Regions from separate parts of the Methylobacterium sp. P1-11 genome, predicted to be linked through region 4. Evidence: predicted binding sites of a transcription regulator. Region 4 holds the regulator's gene; each other region holds the start of a gene.
What was found. The regulator LexA, encoded in region 4, represses DNA repair genes until DNA is damaged. The targets are predictions, from matches to a motif close to TGTTCNNNNTGTGTTCNG.

Region 1 (5,300 bases), on a different contig from region 4:
GCGACATGGAGCGGCCGGCAATCAGTAGGGCTTGTCGTCACTTGAGGTGATCGATGGCGGCGGCGAGGCAGAGGACGCCGCGAAGCCGGCGGCGGCCTTCTCGTAGCGCGTGGCAACGGCCCGCCACTCCTTGAGGCGGGCCCAGAGGCGTTCGACGATGTTGCGGTTGGTGTAGATCCAGTCCGGGCAGCGCGCGGGACCCTCGTGGCGCTTGGACGGGATAGCGGGCTTTGCACCGGCATCTCGGACGTGCTGCCGGAAGCGATGACTGGAGTAGCCCCAATCCGCGACGACCCATCGCGGAACGCTCGGCAGTTCGTCGAGCAAGTGCAGCGCGTGGGACAGTTCATGGGCCTGCCCCGGTCCGATCCGGAAGGCGATCGCGCGGCCTGCGCCGTCGGCGATCACGCAAGCCTTGGTGCCAAATCCGCCACGCGAGCGGCCAAGAGCCTCACGATCGTCTCGCTCGGCCCCAGATCCCCCTTTATGGATGGCCCGTCCCTCATCGGGCTGCGCTGCTAGGCTTGCAGGAAAGCCGAGATGAGGAAGGGAACAGGACAATGACAATCGCGGTTCGCCGAGGCGGCCACACGCCCGACGATGCGCTTCGTGGCACTCAAGTCCAAGGCGCAGCTCGACGTGCAGACCCTGCACCGGGTGCGCGACCAGCTCGTGGGCGAGCGCACGGCGCTGACCAACCAGATCCGTTCCGTCCTGCTGGAGCGTGGCCACGTGGTGGCGCAGGGGCGCGCCAAGCTCACCGCTTGCCTGGCCGCGTTGCTGGACACGGACGCGGGCGCGTCGCTTACACCGCGCATGCGCACCCTCGTGGCCGAGGTGCGCGAACGCTGGCAGGATCTCGACCGGCGCTTCGCCGCGCTCGACGCCGAGTTCGCCGAACAGGCCCGCATCAACGAGGACGCTCGTCGGCTGACCACGATTCCGGGCATCGGCGCACTCAACGCGACCGCGCTGGTGGCGGCCATCGGCGACGTGGCCAACTTCGCCCGCTGGCGCGATCTGGCGGCTTGGCTCGGTCTCGTACCGCGGCAGGTGACGACCGGCGGGAAGCCTCGGCTCGTCGGCATCACCAAGCGCGGCAGCAAGTACCTGCGCAAGACGCTGGTCCAGGGCGCCCGCCCCGCGCTGCCCTCGCTGAGCCGGAGCGACACCCATCTAGGGCAGTGGCTGCGCAGGCTGCTGGCGCGGTCAAACGTCAACACGGCGGTGGTCGCCCTAGGCCAAGATGGCGCGCATCGTCTGGGCGCTGCTGCGCCACGGGAGGGTCTACGAGCCGGCGGCCGTAGCCGCCTGATCCGAGTTCGGCTGGCGCGGACGCGCCAGCTATCCGATGTCTGCGGGCGGTGAGAGGAAGATGGCCTGACAGTCGACCGGTGTTTTGGAAGCCGCTCCGCAAAAATGGCGCTCGACGCCGATCCCTTTATGAGGCCCAGGACGCGCGGATCTCCATCTTGGCCAACGGCGCTGCCGGAAGGCCGGATACGTTTATGCGAACTGCACAGACAAGCGGATCCGAGCCACTTGCGAACGGGGCGGGCCATACGTTTCTCGGCTCCGGCCGCCTTCTGATGCGCACGCATGTTGGTGCCATCGAGGAACACCATGCCCAACTGAACGCCGCGCTCCTGCACGAGGCCGAGTAGTTGTTCCCATACGCCGCTGCGCGACCACCGGATGAAGATCTGTGCCTCACGCCACCACAGCCCCAAGTCTTGCGGGATCGCGCGCCACTTGGCGCCGTTCTGATGTCGCCACAGGATTGCCGAGTGCGTGCGCTGCAGGTCTTGCGGGGCGTCTTCGCCTTCGGCCGACAGGCCACAACCAGCGGTTCGAGAATGGCCCATTGTGCGTCGCTCAGCATCCGCTCTCCATAGATCGGAGGCAAAAAACGCACGCTGCACCAGATGGTTCAAGCGACGACAGATCCTAGAAGATGGAGCAAGGTCACGCCTTAGGCTTTGTGTTTATGCCGAAATGTCCAGACGGGGGGGTTACCCGGCCGGATTAAAGCCGACCTTGTCGGTCAACCCTTCAAGCATAAGCAACAATAAATCTAATTCATAGGAACAAATTCGCTTGTAGGATCTAGGGTCTATCGTACGCTCCTACGATGCAGGAGATCCTCTCTCCGAACCTCGGCGCCTCGAAAAGCGCAGGCGATACTCCCCGAGAAGCACGCGCGGTCGTCGGTTGGCCTTTGCCGGCTTTGGCGCAGCTCGACCGCAAAGGCGCTCGCGGCCTCGTCGCCGACCTGACGCATGCTGGTGCTCTCACCCGGCAAGCTGCCTTTGTCGCCGTCGCTTGCGCTGATCTCGATAACCCCGCCGTGTTTCTGAGCCGTCTTGGTGTCGAGCGCGACGGTGCTGAGGGTATCGGGATCGCACTCCGCCGACGGCATGCGCGCGACGTCATCGCCACGACCTTCGGTGTCGCATCCGCAGATGTACCCGCCGGGTATCTGCGCAGCCTCATCAGGATCAAGGAGGCGGGCACGCAGGCTGCTGGCTACGACCCTTTCAGCCGCCCGGAAACCTACCGCACTTTATTCGAGGTACTCAGCGGCGATCCAGTAGGGCGCAGAGCGAACGCCTTGCGTTACGCCGGCAAGATGCGATCGAGCACGGTCGACGCCGCGATAACCCTGGATCCGATCCTGCTGTGGCCGGAGGTACTCAACGCCACCAGCACACCACAGGAAGTCGCTGCCGCCAACGCCATGCTCGGTTTGATCCGAGCATGCATCTCTACGAGCAACGACGACGGGTTGGTATCTGCGATGCGCCAATCACTCCGCCAATCCGGCACCCTGTCGGCTTTCGCGCGGAAAGCGCTTGAGCGTGCCGATCGCCTACCGACACCCTTGCCGGCAGCCGAGGGCATCAAGCCACTTCGAACCGCACAAGAGTACTGCGATCTCGGATCGAGGCTGCGAAATTGTGCCGGCACGAAGGTGCCCGAAGTCGCGCTCGGATTGCTGGCTGTCTACGAGTCAACGCATCGCGCCGCGGACGGCACAGAGGTCGTCGTCGCGGTGTCGCTCAAGCCGACGACCGATGGGCGTTGGATGGTTTCCGAGATCGGAGGAACGAGGAGCCGTTGGCCTCCGACGCCAGTGTTGCGCGACGTGCTGCTGCGCTTCCAATCGTTGGGCGTGATCATCCCTGGGCCAGGGACCGACGGTCATTATCGCGCCGATCTGGCCCGCCTGCTGGGAGTGTACCGTTACAAGGCGCTCGACGATGCGCTGCATCCGCATGGCGGTGACGGGGAGGACGACGCGCTTGCAGCTTTGGAGGAGGGAGTAGCGGCTTGATGGACGCGCCCGCCCAACACCAAGCCACACCCACGCAGATCATCCGCGATCGGGGAGACCTCGTCCTCGGCCGCGTCATACGGCAGACATCGACCGGCAAGCTCGTCTTCCGTGATGCACGCGGTCTCGTGGTCGGGGCCTTCGACGAGCGGGAGGTGACGACCAGCAACAGCCGCGGCCTCGTGATCGCACGCGGCGACGTTCTGGCAGCCTTGCTGCTCTGAACATGTCTTGTAGACGCATCGAGATCAGCCTTCATCCCCGTCCGTCCCCTTCGGGTCGGGCTGACGGTGATCATGCTCATCATGGCGACGACATTTCCGCCGTGGCTGGCAGCGGTCGCGATCTGGCTCGCAGCTCTGCGATAGATCCCACTCATCGGGACTATGGTGCGCATCGCACATGAGCATCAGACAGCGCGGTTCGCGCTACAAGCAGAGCGTCAGGAACGAGACTCTCTCCTCGCGGCTCATGAGGCTCGCATCACAACCCTGATGGATGCGCTCGCGGAGGCACGGTCCTCGCGCGCTGATCCTGATGACGGCAAGGAGCGGACCTACCGGCGGGTTGGATTACACCCGGCGGCTCCGGACTGGCTCATCGCGGCAGCACGACGCGCCTACCGAAGCCACCTTCATCCTGACCGCCATCCCCGACATCACCAGCAGGCACACGACAGGTATCTGCGAGCTGAAGCCGCCTTGGATGAGAATGCAGCGCTTCGGCGAAAGTAGCCTTCATCCCGCTCCAGGCATCAGCTCGGCATCCGATGCCCCCTCTCAAGAACGCTGCCTTGCATGACGCTTGGCGCGCCTCCTCCGAGTTTTTCAACGAAGTCCGCCACGAGCGGTGATTGAGCCTCCCGCAGAGCAGATCATCAGGTTCGCGAGCGGATCGCTCCCCGAGCTTGCTGCCGGCAGCTCCGTGTGCGGTCGGAAGCGGAGCTCGGCTCTGAGACGACGGCCGACATCGCCCATCAACAGCGTAGGCAGGCGCCTCGTCTCGCCTGTCCCTGCGTTGCGAACAAAAGGCGAATGGACCATCGTCGCGAATCGCGAGGATGATTCGAGACCGTGACGGTTGCCAGCTACCTAGAGACGCTCAACGCCGCACAACGCCGAGCGGTCGAACACGGGATCGTTCGTGGCACCACGACCCCCGCAGCTCCCCTCCTGGTCATCGCCGGTGCCGGCTCCGGCAAGACGAACACGCTCGCGCATCGGGTCGCGCACCTGATCGTCAACGGAGCCGATCCGCGCCGCATCCTGCTCATGACCTTCTCAAGGCGCGCGGCAGCCGAAATGATCCGTCGGGCCGCCGGGATCCTGAGGCGCGTGATGGGAGAGAAGGCCGATCCTTTGTCGGAGGCGCTCGCCTGGGCGGGCACCTTCCACGGCATCGGCGCTCGGCTCCTGCGGGAGTATGCGGAGCAGATCGGGCTCGATCCCGCGTTCACCATCCATGACCGGGAGGACTCGGCTGACCTGATCAACCTCGTGCGGCACGAACTCGGCTTCTCGAAAACCGAGAAGCGCTTTCCGACCAAGGGAACCTGCCTGGCGATCTACTCGCGCTGCGTCAATGCCGAGATGCCGATTGACGCGGTTTTGAAGGCCTCTTACCCCTGGTGCGCAGTTTGGGCGATCGAGCTGAAACAGCTGTTCGCGGCCTATGTCGAGGCGAAGCAGGCGCAGAACGTCCTCGATTACGACGACCTGCTGCTCTATTGGGCGCAGGCCGCGAGCGATCCCGAGCTCTCCGCGGATATGGGCGGCCGCTTCGATCACGTCCTGATCGACGAGTATCAGGACACCAATCGGCTGCAAGCCTCGATCCTACTCGCCCTCAAGCCCGATGGATGCGGCTTGACCGTGGTCGGTGACGACGCGCAATCGATCTACGCGTTCCGCGCCGCGACGGTGCGCAACATCCTCGATTTCCCCGGCCAGTTCACCCCCGCTACCGA
Region 2 (5,300 bases), on a different contig from region 4:
AACGCGGCGGCGCATGATCTCGGTGCGCATCGCGTAGAGATGCAGCGTGCTCCCGCCCAGAGTCGCGGCGGCGATCATGATCAGCAGCGGGTAGAGCATCGAGGGATCGATGGTCGACCCGCCCATGCGCAGGATCGAGGCCGGCTGGTGCAGGGTCGACCACCAGTTCACCGAGAACTTGATGATCGGCAGGTTCACGGCACCGACCAGCGTCAGGATCGCCACCGCACGGGCGGCTCGGTTCGGATCTTCCAGGGTCCGCCACAGGGCGATGATGCCGCAATAGATCAGCAGCAGGATCAGCATGGAGGTCAGTCGCGCGTCCCAGACCCAGTAGGTGCCCCACATCGGCTTGCCCCAGAGGGAGCCAGTCACGAGGCAGATCAGCGTGAAGGCGGCCCCGATCGGCGCCGCCGCCCGCTGGGCGACGTCGGCGAGCGGGTGGCGCCAGACCAGGGTGCCGATCGCCGACAGGCTCATCGCGCCGTAGAAGAACACGCCGAGCCAGGCTGCGGGGACGTGGATGTACATGATCCGCACGGTCTCGCCCTGCTGGTAGTCGGGCGGCACCACGAAGAAGGTCTGGTACAGGCCCAGGGCCAGGACGGCGAGCGAGAGGGCCGTGAGCCACGGCACCAGCATTCCCGACCACCGCATGAAGTGGCTGGGATTCGACAGGCGGGTCCAGAGGGATGGCGTCATCGCGGCAGCTGTCTCGGACATCGTGGAGGCGGTCTAGCCTAGGGTGCGGTGCAGCAACAATGCGGGCCCTCGGCGCAGTCTGCGGAACCGCCGAGATGTGGTCACGCGCTGGGCCGGTTCGAGTCTGGGCGGTCGGCCGGCGGCGAAGGCGGCTGGAGAGGCGCCGGACGTGGATGTGCCGCTTTGCTGCGTCCCCGCAGGGCCGTACCGGGAAGCAGCCCGTCATTCCGGGGCGCCGCAGACGAGCCCGCAATCCAGAGGCGACGACGGTGCAGGATCTCGGAGACGCGGCGCGGCCGCGGGATGACGGCGGGAAGTCGCGGGCCACAGCGCGTGTCGCGCCGCCTGCACCTTGACAATCTTCCTATTTTGTGCTTCCTAGCCGCACCTGCCCACGGCACTTCGGGAGCGATCCCGCGGCGTCCGTCATGGGGCCCGTCCGGTGGCTGACCGGGCGGGTCCGTGGGTTAGGGCGGTGCCCGCGTCGGTGGCTCTCAGCCGCCATCGCCCCGGGCGGCGAACCGGTACGGGGCGTGTCTCGGTGGCGGGCGTGAGACCGGGCGGCGCTTTTGCCCGGCGGGTGCGGAAATGCCCCCGCGCCGACCCGCTTCTGGGCTGACCCTGAGCGACCTGCGGACCCGCCCACGACGAGGCGGGACGGCTGGAAGGCCACGGCGCTGATAGCGGGTTCCGGAGGTGCGTGCGCCTCGCAGAGACCGCTTGGCAGGCAGGCGCAGGTCCGGGGCGTCGAAAGACACCGCGACGAGAAAGACGGCACCGGCCGGGGACCACGCCCGGTCGATGCCGCGGGCGCCGCGGGGATCGGATCCCGCGCGTTGACTGGCCGACACAGGGTTCCCGCGGCGTCCCGCGTCCCTCGTGATCTCCCGGGCCATGCCCCCGGCGCCAACGGCGCGCGGGGACGATGACGCGTGAAATGCGCCGCACGTTTCGACCCCAAAGCCTTGCGCATCGCGGGAGGATCACGCATATAGGAGTGAACAAAAAGAGAACAAAAGAGCGCCGCCTGAGAAAGCTGTGGACGACGCTCCCACCCCGCCGGAACGAGCCCCGCATGCGAACCGCCGACAAGCAGATCGCCGACATCCTCGTCCGCTACGGCGAGCCCTTCGGGGGCAACGTCTGGCGTGTTCAGGGGACGGCCGTCATCTACCACAAGACTCTGGAGCGCATCGCCGCGCAGGCCGGCATCGTCTTCGAGCCCCCGACGGTCATCCGGGCCGAGCGCGACGAGGCCGTGATCCTGGTGACCGGTCGCTTGCCCGGCGCGAAGCCCGGCACCGAGCGGGTCGAGTGGTCGATGGGCGAGGCGCTGGTCAACGTGAACTACCGCGTCTCGGGCAAGCAGGCGGCCTACGTCTACGCCATGGCCGAGAAGCGCGGGAAGGACCGCGTCATCCTCAAGCTGATCGAATTGCACGGTCTGGTCTACTCGGAGGAGGAGGCCGACGAGTTCCGCGCCCACCAGATCCCGGTCCGCGCCGTCGACGAGGATTTCGAGGAGGCGCCCGCTTTCGACGAGGTCACCGAGGCCGAGGGCGACCTCAAGCGCCGCATCGACGGGGCCGAGACGATCAACGCGGTGACCGACCTGATGCTGGACGGCGCCACCCAGGCCGTCCTGGCCACGATGCCGTCCGGTACCCGGGACGAGGTGCGCGACTACGCCAAGGCGCGTCTCGTCGCGCTCGGCTGGCCGAAGCGTTCCGGCCGCCGCAGCGCCGCCTGATCCCGTTTTCACCCCCACCGAAGGAGACCGCCATGCATCGCGCGACGAGCCGCCGCACCATGAAGGCCCGCCGGGATTCCCACCACGGCTGGAGCATCGAGACGCTGTCCTACAGCCCGACGCGGATCGTCCGCCTCGGTGCCGAGAAGGTCGCGATCCTGTTTCCGCCGGTCGAGCCCGGCGCAGCCTGGCAGCTCTACCCGCATCCCGATACGTTCCCGGGCCTCAATTTCGAGGGCCTGCCCGAGCCGCTGCGCCCGGAATTCCTCGCCTTCCCGGACCTTCCGGAGGTCGAGCGGTTCCTCGGCATCCGCGACGCCGCGCCCACCGCCCTCGCGGCGTGAGTCTGTCTGTCAGGGCGCCGGCCAGGGCGCGCCGCGATGGAGCGCTTCGGCCTCGGGCGTGAAGCTGCCGTCGGGACCATGCAGGACGAGGGGCGGCCGCAGGCTCAAGGCGGCGCGGCTGCCCCGGATCGCCGCGATCAGGACGCGGATCGCGGGCGCGTCGCCGCGGGGATGGACCGGGCGGACCGCCAGCCCGCCATAGCGGCCCGCGAGAGCGGCGAGGCAGGCGGGAAGCGCGTCCGCCCGATGGATCAGGCCGAGCCTTCCGCCGGGCCGCAGGATCGCCGTGCAGGCGCGGATCCAGGTCTCCAGATCGCCGCCCGCGAACGTGTGGGCGGCGGCGCGGCCCGGATCCGGCGAGGCGCGGTGCCTTTCGGCGGCGAAGAACGGTGGGTTGGTGAGCACGACATCGAAACTGTCGGGCAGCAGACCGGCGGCGCGGCGTTCCGTCGCGGGCGCCAGAACGTCGGCGACCAGAACCTGTGCCGCAATGCCGTTGAGGGACGCGTTGGCGCGGGCCTGCTCGGCGAGGATCGGGTCGCGCTCGACCAGTGTCGGCTGCAGGCCCGGGGTCAGGGCGGCGCAGGCGAGGCCGACGGCGCCGGTCGCGGCGCCGACATCGCAGAGCCGATCCCCGGCCTGCGGGACCAGCAGCCGGGCGAGCAACACGGCATCGGTCCCGGCCCGATGCGCACCGCGGGGCGGCTGGCTCAGCCTCAGCCGGCCGCCGAGGAAAGCGTCGGCCTCCGCGGTCACGGCTGGCGCAACTCGTGGGCGATGCCGGCATCCGTGAGCAGGCGGCGCGCCTGGGTCTCGTGGTCGCGCGGCACCATCAGGCGCTGGCCGAACACGCCGATCGATCCTTCCATCAGGCTCATGTGGCTGTCAGCCACGAGGACCGGGATCTCGGCCGCTTCGAGGATCGATCGGGCGAACCCGATCAGCACGACATCGTTAGCCCGGATCAGCTCGATCATCGCAGGTTCGCTCCGAAACGGGCGGGGATCGGCGGTTTCGCCGCGTGAGATCCGCGCTGTCGGCACCCCATATCCAGCCGGCGACGATGTTGCGGCGCCGCGGGGCGCGTGCGAAGGGATCGCCCGCCCCCTGAGGGGCGACCGATCTGGAGGTCACGGATCTTGGGTATGGCCCTCTCCATCGAGAATCCGAAGCCCGAGGCGGAGGCGGGGCTCAACGACCTCGTCGCGCTGGTGGCCGACGGCATGGCGCGGGTCAACACCACGATCCTGTCGCGGACGGGATCGGACGTGGCGATGATCCCCGAGGTCGCCAACCACCTGATCGCCTCCGGCGGCAAGCGCCTGCGCCCGATCCTGACTCTCGCCTGCGCCCAGCTCTGCGGCTATGCCGACGCCACCGACGGGGACGTGAAGCTCGCCGCCAGCGTCGAGTTCATGCACACCGCAACGCTCCTCCACGACGACGTGGTCGACGAGAGCGACATGCGCCGCGGCCGGGTCGCTGCCCGGATCAAGTGGGGCAACGAGGCCTCGGTGCTGGTCGGCGACTTCCTGCTCGGCCAGGCGTTCCGGATGATGGTCGAGGTCGGCTCCCTGCGGGCGCTCGACATCCTCTCGGCCGCCGCCACGGTGATCGCCGAGGGCGAGGTGATGCAGCTCACCAACGCCAAGAATCTGGAGACCGACGAGGCCGCCTATCTGGCGGTGATCCGCGGCAAGACCGCCGAGCTGTTCGCCGCCGCCTGCGAGGTCGGGCCGGTGCTGGCGGGTCGTCCGGCGGCCGAGCAGGCGGCCGCCCGGTCCTACGGGATGAATCTCGGCATCGCCTTCCAGCTGATCGACGACGTGCTCGATTACGGCGGCACCTCGGCGGAGCTCGGCAAGAACGTCGGCGACGATTTCCGCGAAGGCAAGATCACCCTGCCGATCGTGCTGGCCTATCGCCGCGCCAGCGAGGGCGAGCGCGGCTTCTGGCGGCGCACCCTGCAACAGGGCGAGATCGGTGCGGACGACTTGGAGACGGCCCTCGACCTCCTGCAGCGCCACGGCGCCCTGGAGGAGACCGTGGCCCGCGCCCACCATTACGGCGCCGAGGCCCGGGCCGCCCTCGAGATCTTCCCGGATGGACCGGTCAAGACCGCGCTGATCGGAGCCGTCGAGTTCTGCGTGGCCCGGGCGCGCTGAGGGCGGGGCCTCACGGCGCCCGCGTCGGCAGCCATCACGTCCCGCCATCGTACCGGCAGCTCGCTTCGGGCGCAGCACCGAAGCGGACCGACCGGATGGCGGCGAACGCGGCTGCGGCGGACGCTGGCGGCTAGGTCGGTAGAGGTGTCGGAGTGTGGCGCTCGGCCATGACGGCCCTTGCCCGGGGCGGTGTCAGCGACCCTGCTGGCGTCACCGTGCCACGGGCGCGAGGGCTTCGGCGAGGGCGGGGGCAAGGTTGCGCAGCTCGTCGAGATGCGCCGCCGTCAAGGTTCGCAGCAGGGCCTCGGCGCGCGGCGTGAGCGACACTTCGCTCCGACG
Region 3 (5,300 bases), on a different contig from region 4:
CCCGGCCGGGGACGAACGCCCAGTTCCATTGCGTCGACGCCCGCCTCGTCGGCCACAAGCCGGCGCGCCTCGATTGGGCGCAGGCCGCCGCCCTGCCGCTCACCGCGATCACCGCCTGGGAGACCCTGTTCGACCGGCTCGACACCGGAAAGCCCGTGCCGGGCGCCGCACCGGCGATCCTGATCGTCGGCGGGGCGGGGGGCGTCGGTTCGGTGGCGATCCAGCTCGCCCGGGAACTCACCGACCTCACCGTGATCGCCACCGCGTCGCGGCCCGAGACGGCGGCCTGGTGCCGGGATCTCGGCGCCCACCACGTGGTCGACCATTCCAGGCCCCTCGCCGCCGAGGTGGCGGCCCTGGGGCTCGGCGCACCGGGGCTGGTCTTCTCCACGACCAATACCGACGCCCACCTCGCCGCGATCGTCGACCTGATCGCCCCGCAGGGGCGGCTGGCCCTGATCGACGATCCCGAGCGCCTCGATGTCGGGCTCCTGAAGCGCAAGAGCCTGTCGCTGCACTGGGAGTTCATGTTCACCCGCTCGATGTTCGGCACCGCCGACATCGCCGCCCAGGGCGCGCTCCTCGACGAGATCGCCCGCCTCGTTGATTCGGGGCGCCTGCGCACCACCCTGGGTGAGCATTACGGGCGGATCGACGCCGAGAACCTCCGGCGCGCCCACGCGCTGATCGAGAGCGGGCGCGCCAAGGGCAAGATCGTGCTCGAAGGCTTTCCGGCGTGAGGGGGACGGGATGGCGGAAACCGGGATCTTCGACGTGGCGGCGCTGGCGGCGGCCCTGCCCGACAGCGCCGCGACGCTCCTGGCCGACACCTACCTGACCGACCGGGCGGCCGCGAGCGCCCGGGTGTTCCGGGTCTACCGGCCGACCCCGCCGCATTATCACGCCACCTGCGACGAGTACCTGTACTGCCTGTCGGGCCGGGGCACCTTCTGGATGGGCGACCCCGCCTCGGTGGCCGCGTTCGGCCCCGGCCAGCTGCTGTTCTTCGCCAGGGGCATTGTCCACGCCATGCCGGAGATCGAGTCCGGCGCGCCGGTGACCTTCCTGTCGATCGACACGCCCCGGCGGGCGCCCACCGACATCGTCTTCGTGAACCCGGAGGACGGCAGCCCGGCGACCTTCATGGCCCGCAACGCGGCCACCTGAGCCTCGGACCGCCGCCGCGGACCTGAGATTCCGACCGGGGCCCCAGACCGGGGCCTCAGACCCGCAGGGAGCGCCCGGCCGCCGCCACGCCGAGGAGCAGGGCGGCCACGATCAGGAAGGCGGCCGGCAGGCCGACCCCCTGCGCGGCGAAGCCGATCAGGGCCGGGCCCGCCAGCACCCCGGCATAGCCCAGCGTCGTCACCGCCGGGACCGCCACGCTCTCGGGCATCGCCGTCTGGCGGCCGGCCGCCGTGAACAGGACCGGGACGATGTTGGCGCAGCCCGCCCCGACCAGGGCGTATCCGGCGAGCGCCGCCTCCCAGGCCGGCACCACGACCGAGAGCGCGAGGCCGGCCGCCGCCAGCAGGCCGCCGAGGATCACGACCGTCCGCCGGCCGAGCCGGGCCACGATGGCGTCGCCGGCAAGACGCCCGGCCGTCATCGTGACCGAGAAGGCCGCGTAGCCGAGCGCCGCCCAGGCCGGATCGAGCCCCCGGTGCTGGATCAGGAACAGGGCGCTCCAGTCCAGGGCCGAGCCCTCGGTGAGGAACACCACGAAGCAGAGCAGGCCCAGCACCAGCACGATGCCCTGGGGCAGCGCGAGGGCGGGGCCGCTTCCCCGGGCCCGGCCGGCCGGCAGGATGCCGGGCCACGCGGCCGCGAACAGGGCCGCGATCCCGGCGACCAGGAGCAGCACGCTCCAGCCTGCGCCGAGCCCGGCGGCCAGCAGGACGCTGGCGATCAGCGCCCCCAGGATGCAGCCGAGGCTGTAGAGGCCGTGGAAGCCCGACATCATCGGCCGCCCGCTCGCGCGCTCCACCACCACCGCCTGCAGGTTCATGACGCAGTCGATCGCCCCCATCCCGGCGCCGAACAGCAGCAGCGCCAGGGTGAGCGGCAGGAGGCCCGAGCCCACGGCCAGCACCGGCAAGGCGAGGCCGAGCGCGAGCGTTCCGGCGAGCAGGACCGGCCGGAAGCCGAGCCGCGCGGCCGCCGCCCCCGCGCTCGGCATCGCCAGGAGCGAGCCGATTCCGAAGGTGAGGAGCAGCAGGCCGAGTCCCGCCGCGTCGAGGCCCGCGCGGTCCTTCACCAGCGGCACCAGCGGCGCCCAGGTGGCGTTGGCGATGCCGACGATCAGGAACAGGAGCCGCGTGGACACGCGCTGCCCGCGGGCCGCGTTCCGATCTCCGGCCCCGCCGAGGGCGGCCGGGCCGGTCAGGTCGAGCACTGGCATCGGCACCTGCGATGGGGTCGAGTCCGAGAATGGATCCCGGCGACGTGGGGCCTCGGCTCCCGCGGTGCAACACCGCGGCCGTCATCGCGCGCAGCGCGGCGAGCCGGCATGGCGCGCAGCGCAGCGGGCCGGGATGGCGCAACCGCTCTCGCTTGCGCGGTCAGGTCACGTGCGCGCTCACGTGCCTGCTCTGCTTCCCTGGGCGCCCGCTTGTTCCTTGGGCGCCCATTTGGGCGGACATCCGGGCGCTGCTGGATCGCTTCGCCGCGCTTGCAGGGGTGGCGGCTCGTTCACGGAGCGGTTGCCGCCGTACGCGTTTCGTTCTAGCAAGGGCGGCGCATGACGGGCTTGCGTCCCGCCGGCCCACCTTGCCATCGGCCCCTCCGGGCTCGACATGAGTCGGTGCGGCGGCTGGCCCGGCGCGAACCCGATCCGACCGCGTCGACGCCTCGAAAGACCGCCGCCCACATGGCCAAAGCCCAAGCTGGAAGTCGTGCCGGAACCGGTGCCGGAGCCCGGGCCGGCGCCAGCAAAGCCGCTCCCAAGACGGTGTCCGAGACGAATCTCAAGACCACGCCCAAGGCGAGTTCCGGCCCCAAGGCGGGTCCCAAGGCCGTCCCCGCCGCAGGGGTGGCGTCCGAGGCGGCGCCTCCCAAGCCGACGCGCGTGAAGGCCGGCATGCCCGTCGCGCGGGCGGCCGCCGCCGAGGCCGCCGTCGACGCCAAGCTGGAGGCCCTGTTCGACGCCGCACCGGCGAGCGCCCATGACCGGCGGGTCATCGCGGTCCGGGGCGCCCGGGAACACAATCTCAAGAACGTCGACCTGACGATCCCCCGGGACAAGCTCGTGGTGTTCACCGGGCTCTCGGGCTCCGGCAAGTCGTCGCTCGCGTTCGACACGATCTACGCCGAGGGGCAGCGCCGCTACGTCGAGTCGCTCTCGGCCTATGCCCGCCAGTTCCTGGAGATGATGTCGAAGCCCGATGTCGACCAGATCGACGGGCTCTCGCCGGCCATCTCCATCGAGCAGAAGACCACCTCCAAGAATCCCCGCTCCACCGTGGGGACGGTCACCGAGATCTACGACTACATGCGCTTGCTCTGGGCGCGGGTCGGCATCCCCTACTCGCCCGCCACCGGCCTGCCGATCGAGAGCCAGACCGTCCAGCAGATGGTCGACCGGGTGCTGGAGCTGCCGGAGAAGACCCGGCTCTACCTGCTCGCCCCGGTGGTCCGCGGCCGCAAGGGCGAGTACCGCAAGGAAATCGCCGAATACCAGAAGAAGGGCTTCCAGCGGCTGCGCGTCAACGGCGAGTACTACGCCATCGACGACGTGCCCAAGCTCGACAAGAAGTTCAAGCACGACATCGACGTGGTGGTCGACCGGATCGTGGTCCGGGCCGACATCGCGGCGCGTCTGGCCGATTCCTTCGAGACCGCGCTGGAGCTCGCCGACGGCATCAGCGAGATCGTGTTCGCCGACGCCCCCGAGGGCGAGGCGCCCCGGACCATCACCTTCTCGTCGCGCTTCGCCTGCCCCGTGTCGGGCTTCACCATCGCGGAGATCGAGCCGCGGCTGTTCTCGTTCAACAACCCGTTCGGCGCCTGCCCGACCTGCAGCGGCATCGGCCACGAGATGCGGATCGATCCCGAGCTGGTGATCTCCGATCCGGCCCTGAGCCTGAAGCGCGGCGCGGTCGGTCCCTGGGCGAAATCGACCTCGCCCTATTACGGCCAGACCCTCGACGCGCTGGCCGAGCATTTCGGCTTCAAGACCGGGGTGGCGTGGCAGGGCCTGTCGGAGACGGCCCGCGCCATCGTGCTGTACGGCTCGGGGAACCAGTCGATCCGCTTCGCCTACGACGACGGGTTGCGCAAATACACGGTCACCAAGCCCTTCGAGGGCGTGATCCCGAATCTCGAGCGCCGCTACAAGGAGAGCGACTCCGACGCGGTCCGGGAGGAGATCGGGCGCTTCATGAGCGAGACGCCCTGCGCCACCTGCGGCGGCAAGCGGCTGAAGCCCGAGGCGCTGGCCGTGAAGGTCGCCATGGCGGACATCGCCGATGTCACGGCCCTCTCGGTGAGCGAGGCGCATCGCTGGTTCTCGGAGCTGCCGGACAAACTCACGGCCAAGCAGAACGCGATCGCGGTCCGGATCCTCAAGGAGATCCGCGACCGGCTGAGCTTCCTGGTGGATGTCGGCCTCGAATACCTGACGCTCGCCCGCGGCTCGGGCTCGCTCTCGGGCGGCGAGAGCCAGCGCATCCGGCTGGCCTCGCAGATCGGCTCGGGGCTGACCGGCGTGCTCTACGTGCTGGACGAGCCCTCGATCGGCCTGCACCAGCGCGACAACGAGCGGCTGCTCGGCACGCTGAAGCGCCTGCGCGACCTCGGCAATTCCGTGATCGTGGTCGAGCACGACGAGGACGCGATCCTGCAGGCCGATTACGTGGTCGATGTCGGCCCGGGCGCCGGCATCCACGGCGGCGAGATCATCGCGCAGGGCACCCCCGCGGAGGTGCTGGCCAACCCGGCCTCGCTCACCGCCAAGTACCTGACCGGCGAGATGGCGGTCCGCACGCCGACCGCCCGCCGGAAGGGCCGGAAGGGCAAGCTCGGGCTGTTCGGCGCACGGGGCAACAACCTCAAGGACGTGGACGTCGAGATCCCGCTCGGCACCTTCACGTGCATCACCGGCGTCTCGGGGGGCGGCAAGTCCACCCTGGTGATCGACACCCTCTACAAGGCCATCGCCAAGAAGCTGAACGGCGCCCTGGAGCACCCGGCCCCCTACGGCCGGCTGGAGGGGCTGGAGCATCTCGACAAGGTCATCGACATCGACCAGTCGCCGATCGGCCGCACCCCGCGCTCGAACCCCGCCACCTATATCGGCGCCT
Region 4 (5,300 bases):
CACGGTCTCGTCGAGATAGGCCCGGGCGGCGGTGCGGAAGCGCTTCACCCGGGTCGCGTCCGGCTCCGGATCGATCCGGACCTCGCTCAAATTGCAGCCGGTATATTCGCGCAGGGCGTTGGAGACGATCAGCATCCGGCGCAGTTGCCGATTATCGTAGACCTCGTAGGGCTCCTTGCAGCCGATCGTCACCACCTGTGGGGTGAGCGCCACGTAGTTGCGCGAGATGTAGGAGAACCCGGTGGTGCAGCCGGCCAAGCCGAGGGCAGCGAGGCCGAGGAGCAGAAGCGCTGCGGGTCGTCGCATCCTCGTCATTCCAAGAGGGTCCCTGCCCGCGCCCCGGATCCGCCGCCCTTCCGGCGGGGCAGCGCGATGCATTGAAACGGCTCCGCTTATGCCGTCAATGCGTTTCTCGGCTTCTCCCGCCGGCTGGCCGCGACGCGCCAAGCGTGGCGGTGCCATCTTGCGGAACACTTGCGGAACGTTTAACCTGTTCGTGATTTGTTTCGGAGACCGTCACGTGGCGGTCCGCCAAGCCGCGAGTCCCCCGTCGATGCTCACGCGCAAGCAGCTGGACCTCCTGCGATTCATCCAGAGCCGGATGCAGGAATGTGGTGTCCCGCCGTCCTTCGACGAGATGAAGGACGCCCTCGATCTCAAGTCGAAGTCCGGCATCCACCGGCTGATCACGGCCCTGGAGGAGCGCGGCTTCCTCCGGCGCCTTCCGAATCGGGCGCGCGCCATCGAGGTGATCCGCATTCCCGAGAGCCTCAGCCAGATGGCGCCGTCCTCGGTCCCGGCCGAGCCGCGCCGCTTCACCCCGAGCGTTGTCGAGGGCGGCAAATCCAGGCAGCCACCGGCACCGGCCAGCACGCGGATGATCGACGAGGCCGGCCGCGCCATCTCGATTCCCGTAATGGGCCGGATCGCGGCCGGTACGCCGGTCTCAGCGATTCAGAATCAGAGCCACGCCATCACCCTGTCGCCGGATTTCGTGGCGGGCGGCGAGCACTACGCCCTTGAGGTGCGCGGCGACTCGATGGTCGAGGCCGGCATCCTCGACGGCGACCTCGTGGTGATCCGCAAGCAGGACACCGCCAATACCGGCGACATCATCGTGGCGCTGATCGACGATGAGGAGGCGACGCTCAAGCGCCTGCGCCGCCGCGGCTCCTCGATCGCCCTGGAGGCCGCCAACCCGGCCTACGAGACCCGCGTCCTCGGACCCGACCGGGTCCAGATCCAGGGCCGCCTCGTCAGCCTCGTCCGTCGCTACTGAAGCGGCTCGGTCGGTGCGTCGCCGGGGACCAAGTCCCCGCCTGGCGCATCGGCTTCCGGAGGCGTTGCCGCCCCATCCTCCGGGGCGTGGGCGCCTTCCGACGCAGCGATGATCGGCTGCGGCGGTCCCGGCCCGTGTACCGAACGCGGTTGCCAGGGCACGGCGCGGCCGTCGGCTCGGGTGTAGCGGGCGGTGAAGCCTTCGCCGTCGGCCCGGAGGGCTACCGCTCCGCGGGCGGCCAGAACGCGCCGGTCGATCACCAAGGGGCCCGTGCAGGTCGGCGGCGCCGTAAGGCCGGTGATCAGGATCGCGGCGCGGGCGCAATCTTCCGGGAAGGCCCGCCGGTCCCGCACCAGGGCGACCGCCCTTCCGTCCGGCAGGCGCGCGGTGCATCCGAGCCGGTCGCAGCGGCCGCTGCCCGAACGGACGATCAGCGCCCCGGGCTGCCGTCCGTCGCCATCCGCCTTCAGCCATTGTTCGAGGACGAAGCCGGAGGGGCTGCCGAGGGCCGCGAGACGGCCGTCCGGCCCCCGCACGGCAGCGCCCCCGCCCTGTCGATCGACGTAGAGGTCGTAGCGGTCCGGCCGGGCCGCGAGGACGAGGCCGAACAGGAGCGGCGGCACGGCAAGCCAGCGCAGGCGGGACGCCGGGAGCGTCGCCAGCAGCAGGCCGAGGGTCAGCAGGATCAGGGCCGCGGTGCCGAAGGCCGGCACGACGACGATCGCCCGCTCGAATCCGGCGATCCAGTGGGAGACGGCAAGCATGCCGCCCACCGCCTGGCCCATCAGCCACCAGATCGGCCGGTCGAGGGCGAAGGGATAGGCCAGGATCCCGATCACCGCCGACGGCATCACCACCAGTGAGACGAGCGGCAGGGTCAGGGCATTGCCGACGAGCCCGAAGGGCTGGACGGTCTGGAAATGGTAGGTGGCGAAGGGTGCGGTCGCGATCTGCGCCACCAGGGTCGTGGCCAGGGTCCCGGCGACCGCCGAGAGGCCGGTGCCGACGAGCCGCCCGATCCGGCCGGCCCCTGGGCGCACGAACAGCCGCCCGTCGATCAGCCGCGCGCAGGCGATCAGCCCGGCCACGGCACCGAAGGACATCTGGAAGCTCGGGCCGAGCAGGCCCTCCGGCTCCCGGGCCAGGGCGATCAGTGCGGCCAGCGCGAGGTTGCGCATCGACAGGGCCGGCCGGTCCACCAGGATCGCACCCAGCATGATCAGGGTCATGATCAGCGAGCGCTCGGCCGCGATGTCCCAGCCCGAGAAAGCGCAGTAGGCGGTGACGCCCAGCATGGCGAAGCCGGCCGCGATCTTCTTGATCGGCCAGAGAAGCGCGCAGTACGGGACCAGGGCGAGAGCCGCCCGCACCAGCCAGAACACCACGCCCGCGGCCAGCACCATGTGGAGACCGGAGATCGACACCACGTGGTAGATGCCGGCTGCGCGCAGCGCATCGTTGGTCGCCGGCCCGATCAGTCCCCGCTTGCCCGTCACCAGGGCGGCCGCCACCGCTCCGGCCTGGCCGCCGGCCGCTTCCGCGATCCGGCGAGTCAGCCCGTTGCGGGCCTCGTCCAGCGTCGCGGCGAGCCGCAGGCGGAGAGGCGATGGCTCGGAGGGCGGCCGGACGGCGACGGCGCCGACCAACGAGCCCACCGCACCGATCCCCTGGAAATAGGCATCCCGGGCGAAGTCGTACCCGCCCGGCCGGGCGGCCTCAGGCGGCGGCAGCAGCCGGGCCGTGGCGGCGACGACGTCGCCGGGCCGCGGGATCGGCGTCTTGCGGAACGAGACCCGCACCCGGACGGGCCGCACCTCCGGGGCAAGTCCGGCGAAGCTCTCGACCCGGATCACCAGCCGGGCGCCGACCTCGCGCTCGTCGAGGGCCTCGACCATCCCGACGAGCGGGCCGATGGTGGTGCGTGTGAGGATCGGGGCGGCGACCTGCGAGACCCGCCAGGTCGCGGCCGCGAAGCCCAGGAACGCGGCCGCCACTCCGAGGGCGAGCGCCAGGGCCGCCGGCCGCGCGCGCAGGGCAGGGATCAACGCCAGGGCGAGGGCTGCGCCGATCAGGGGAGCGGCCAGGAGCGGAGGGCCGTCGGCCGCCACGAAGTGGACCAGAATTCCGACGCCGAAGGCCACCGCCAACCAGGGGAACAGCCGGCGCTGTTCGGCGTCCCGGGCGATGCCCTCGGCCACCCAGGTACGGATGACCGGGCGGGCGCGCGCGCGGGGGGCGGCCAGCGCCACCGCGCCTCCCGCCAGCCTCACGCCGATCCGCCGCATCGCCGTCACCCCGCTCCGCGCGACCTGTCGTCGGCGGTCGGACGATTCCTCGGGCGATTCTTAACGCATCCGCTGGCCCGTGCTACAGCCGGTGCTTCGTGCTACGGGCGCCCTGTCGAGCCCCTCGCCGCTCCGCCGCCCCTTCGCCGTCCTTCGCGCTCCGTCCGCGACCAGCCCCGGAACATACCGGACCGATGTCCTCAGCCGTCGTCACGCGCTTCGCCCCCTCGCCCACCGGCTACCTGCATATCGGCGGGGCCCGCACGGCGCTGTTCAACTGGCTCTACGCCCGCCACACCGGCGGACGCATGCTGCTGCGCATCGAGGACACCGACCGCGAGCGCTCAACCAAGGGCGCGATCGACGCGATCCTCGACGGCCTCTCCTGGCTCGGCCTCGACTGGGACGGCGACGTGGTCTTCCAGTTTGCCCGCGCAGAGCGCCACCGCGCGGTGGCCGAGGCGTTGCTGGCCGCGGGCCGCGCCTATCATTGCTACGCCACCGCCGAGGAACTGGTGCAGATGCGGGAGACCGCCCGTGCGGAGGGGCGGGCACCCCGCTACGACGGCCGCTGGCGCGACCGCGACCCGTCCGAGGCCCCCGCCGGGGTGAAGCCGGTGATCCGCCTGCGCGCGCCGACCGAGGGCGAGACCGTGGTCGAGGACGCCGTCCAGGGCCGCGTGACCTGGGCCAACAAGGACCTCGACGACCTCGTCCTCCTGCGTTCCGACGGTACGCCGACCTACATGCTCGCCGTCGTGGTCGACGACCACGACATGGGCGTCACGCAGATCATCCGCGGCGACGATCACCTCACCAACGCGGCCCGCCAGAGCCAGATCTTTTCCGCCCTGGGCTGGGATGTCCCCAGGATGGCCCATATCCCGCTGATCCACGGTGCGGACGGAGCCAAGCTCTCGAAGCGCCACGGCGCGCTCGGCGTCGAGGCCTATCGCGATCTCGGCTACCTGCCGGCGGCGCTCCGCAACTACCTCGTGCGCCTGGGCTGGAGCCACGGCGACCAGGAGGTCTTCTCCACCGAGGAGATGATCGCGGCCTTCGACCTCGGCGCGGTGGGACGCTCCGCGGCGCGGTTCGACTTCGCCAAGCTCGCCAATCTCAACGGCCTCTACATCCGCACCAGCGCCGATGCCGACCTCGTGGCGGCGATCGAAACCATCCTGCCCAATGTCGGCCCCGAGCGCGGCCTGTCGGCGCCGTTGCAGCCGGACCTCAAGGGCAAGCTCACCGAGGCCATGCCCGGCCTGAAGGAGCGGGCGAAGACCCTGATCGAACTCCTCGACAGCGCCTACTATCTCTACGCCCAGCGCCCCCTGGCACTGGACGACAAGGCCCGCGCGCTGCTCTCCGACGAGGGCCGTGCCCGCCTCGCCGGCGTGCGGCCGGCGCTGGAGGCGCTGCCGGACTGGAGCGCGGCCGCCACCGAGGGCGCCGTGCGCCAATATGCCGAGGCGGCCGGCTGCAAGCTCGGTCAGGTGGCCCAGCCCCTGCGCGCGGCGCTGACCGGCCGCACCACCTCCCCGCCCCTGTTCGACGTGATGGCGGTGCTCGGCCGGGACGAGACCCTGGCCCGCCTCGGCGACCAGGCATCCCAGGGCTGAGGCCGCCGGGCGCAGCCGGGAACCCTGCGCCCCGGCCCGGATTTCGCTTGGTGGAATTTGCTTGACGAATTCGCTTGGCGTCGGGGTCGGGATGTCACCGATCCCGTTGCTGCT

Region 1: a site for LexA is predicted at 4,354-4,371, ahead of CIW48_RS24710 (ATP-dependent helicase). Genes of this name have one in related genera too.
Region 2: a site for LexA is predicted at 1,700-1,717, ahead of CIW48_RS15095 (trna delta -isopentenylpyrophosphate transferase). Genes of this name have one in related genera too.
Region 3: a site for LexA is predicted at 2,710-2,727, ahead of uvrA (excinuclease ABC subunit UvrA). Genes of this name have one in related genera too.

The regions. Positions count from the first base shown of each region.
Region 1 covers NZ_NPKS01000029.1:46,669-51,968, forward strand. Annotated here, with positions in the region: partial or broken gene CIW48_RS24685 (IS5 family transposase) at 38-486, opposite strand; partial or broken gene CIW48_RS24690 (IS110 family transposase) at 577-1,315, shown strand; partial or broken gene CIW48_RS24695 (transposase) at 1,563-1,882, opposite strand; gene CIW48_RS24700 (hypothetical protein) at 2,132-3,334, shown strand; gene CIW48_RS24705 (hypothetical protein) at 3,334-3,558, shown strand; gene CIW48_RS24710 (ATP-dependent helicase) at 4,408-5,300, shown strand, end outside.
Region 2 covers NZ_NPKS01000013.1:122,540-127,839, reverse strand. Annotated here, with positions in the region: gene CIW48_RS15100 (heme ABC transporter permease) at 1-702, opposite strand, end outside; gene CIW48_RS15095 (trna delta -isopentenylpyrophosphate transferase) at 1,778-2,452, shown strand; gene CIW48_RS15090 (hypothetical protein) at 2,485-2,796, shown strand; gene CIW48_RS15085 (methyltransferase) at 2,806-3,552, opposite strand; gene CIW48_RS15080 (DUF2007 domain-containing protein) at 3,549-3,773, opposite strand; gene CIW48_RS15075 (polyprenyl synthetase family protein) at 3,942-4,961, shown strand; gene CIW48_RS15070 (helix-turn-helix domain-containing protein) at 5,172-5,300, opposite strand, start outside.
Region 3 covers NZ_NPKS01000034.1:8,541-13,840, reverse strand. Annotated here, with positions in the region: gene CIW48_RS26335 (zinc-binding alcohol dehydrogenase family protein) at 1-740, shown strand, start outside; gene CIW48_RS26330 (cupin domain-containing protein) at 751-1,167, shown strand; gene CIW48_RS26325 (MFS transporter) at 1,223-2,401, opposite strand; gene uvrA (excinuclease ABC subunit UvrA) at 2,870-5,300, shown strand, end outside.
Region 4 covers NZ_NPKS01000003.1:54,505-59,804, reverse strand. Annotated here, with positions in the region: gene CIW48_RS04310 (hypothetical protein) at 1-306, opposite strand, end outside; gene lexA (transcriptional repressor LexA) at 554-1,279, shown strand; gene CIW48_RS04300 (ComEC/Rec2 family competence protein) at 1,273-3,564, opposite strand; gene gltX (glutamate--tRNA ligase) at 3,759-5,186, shown strand.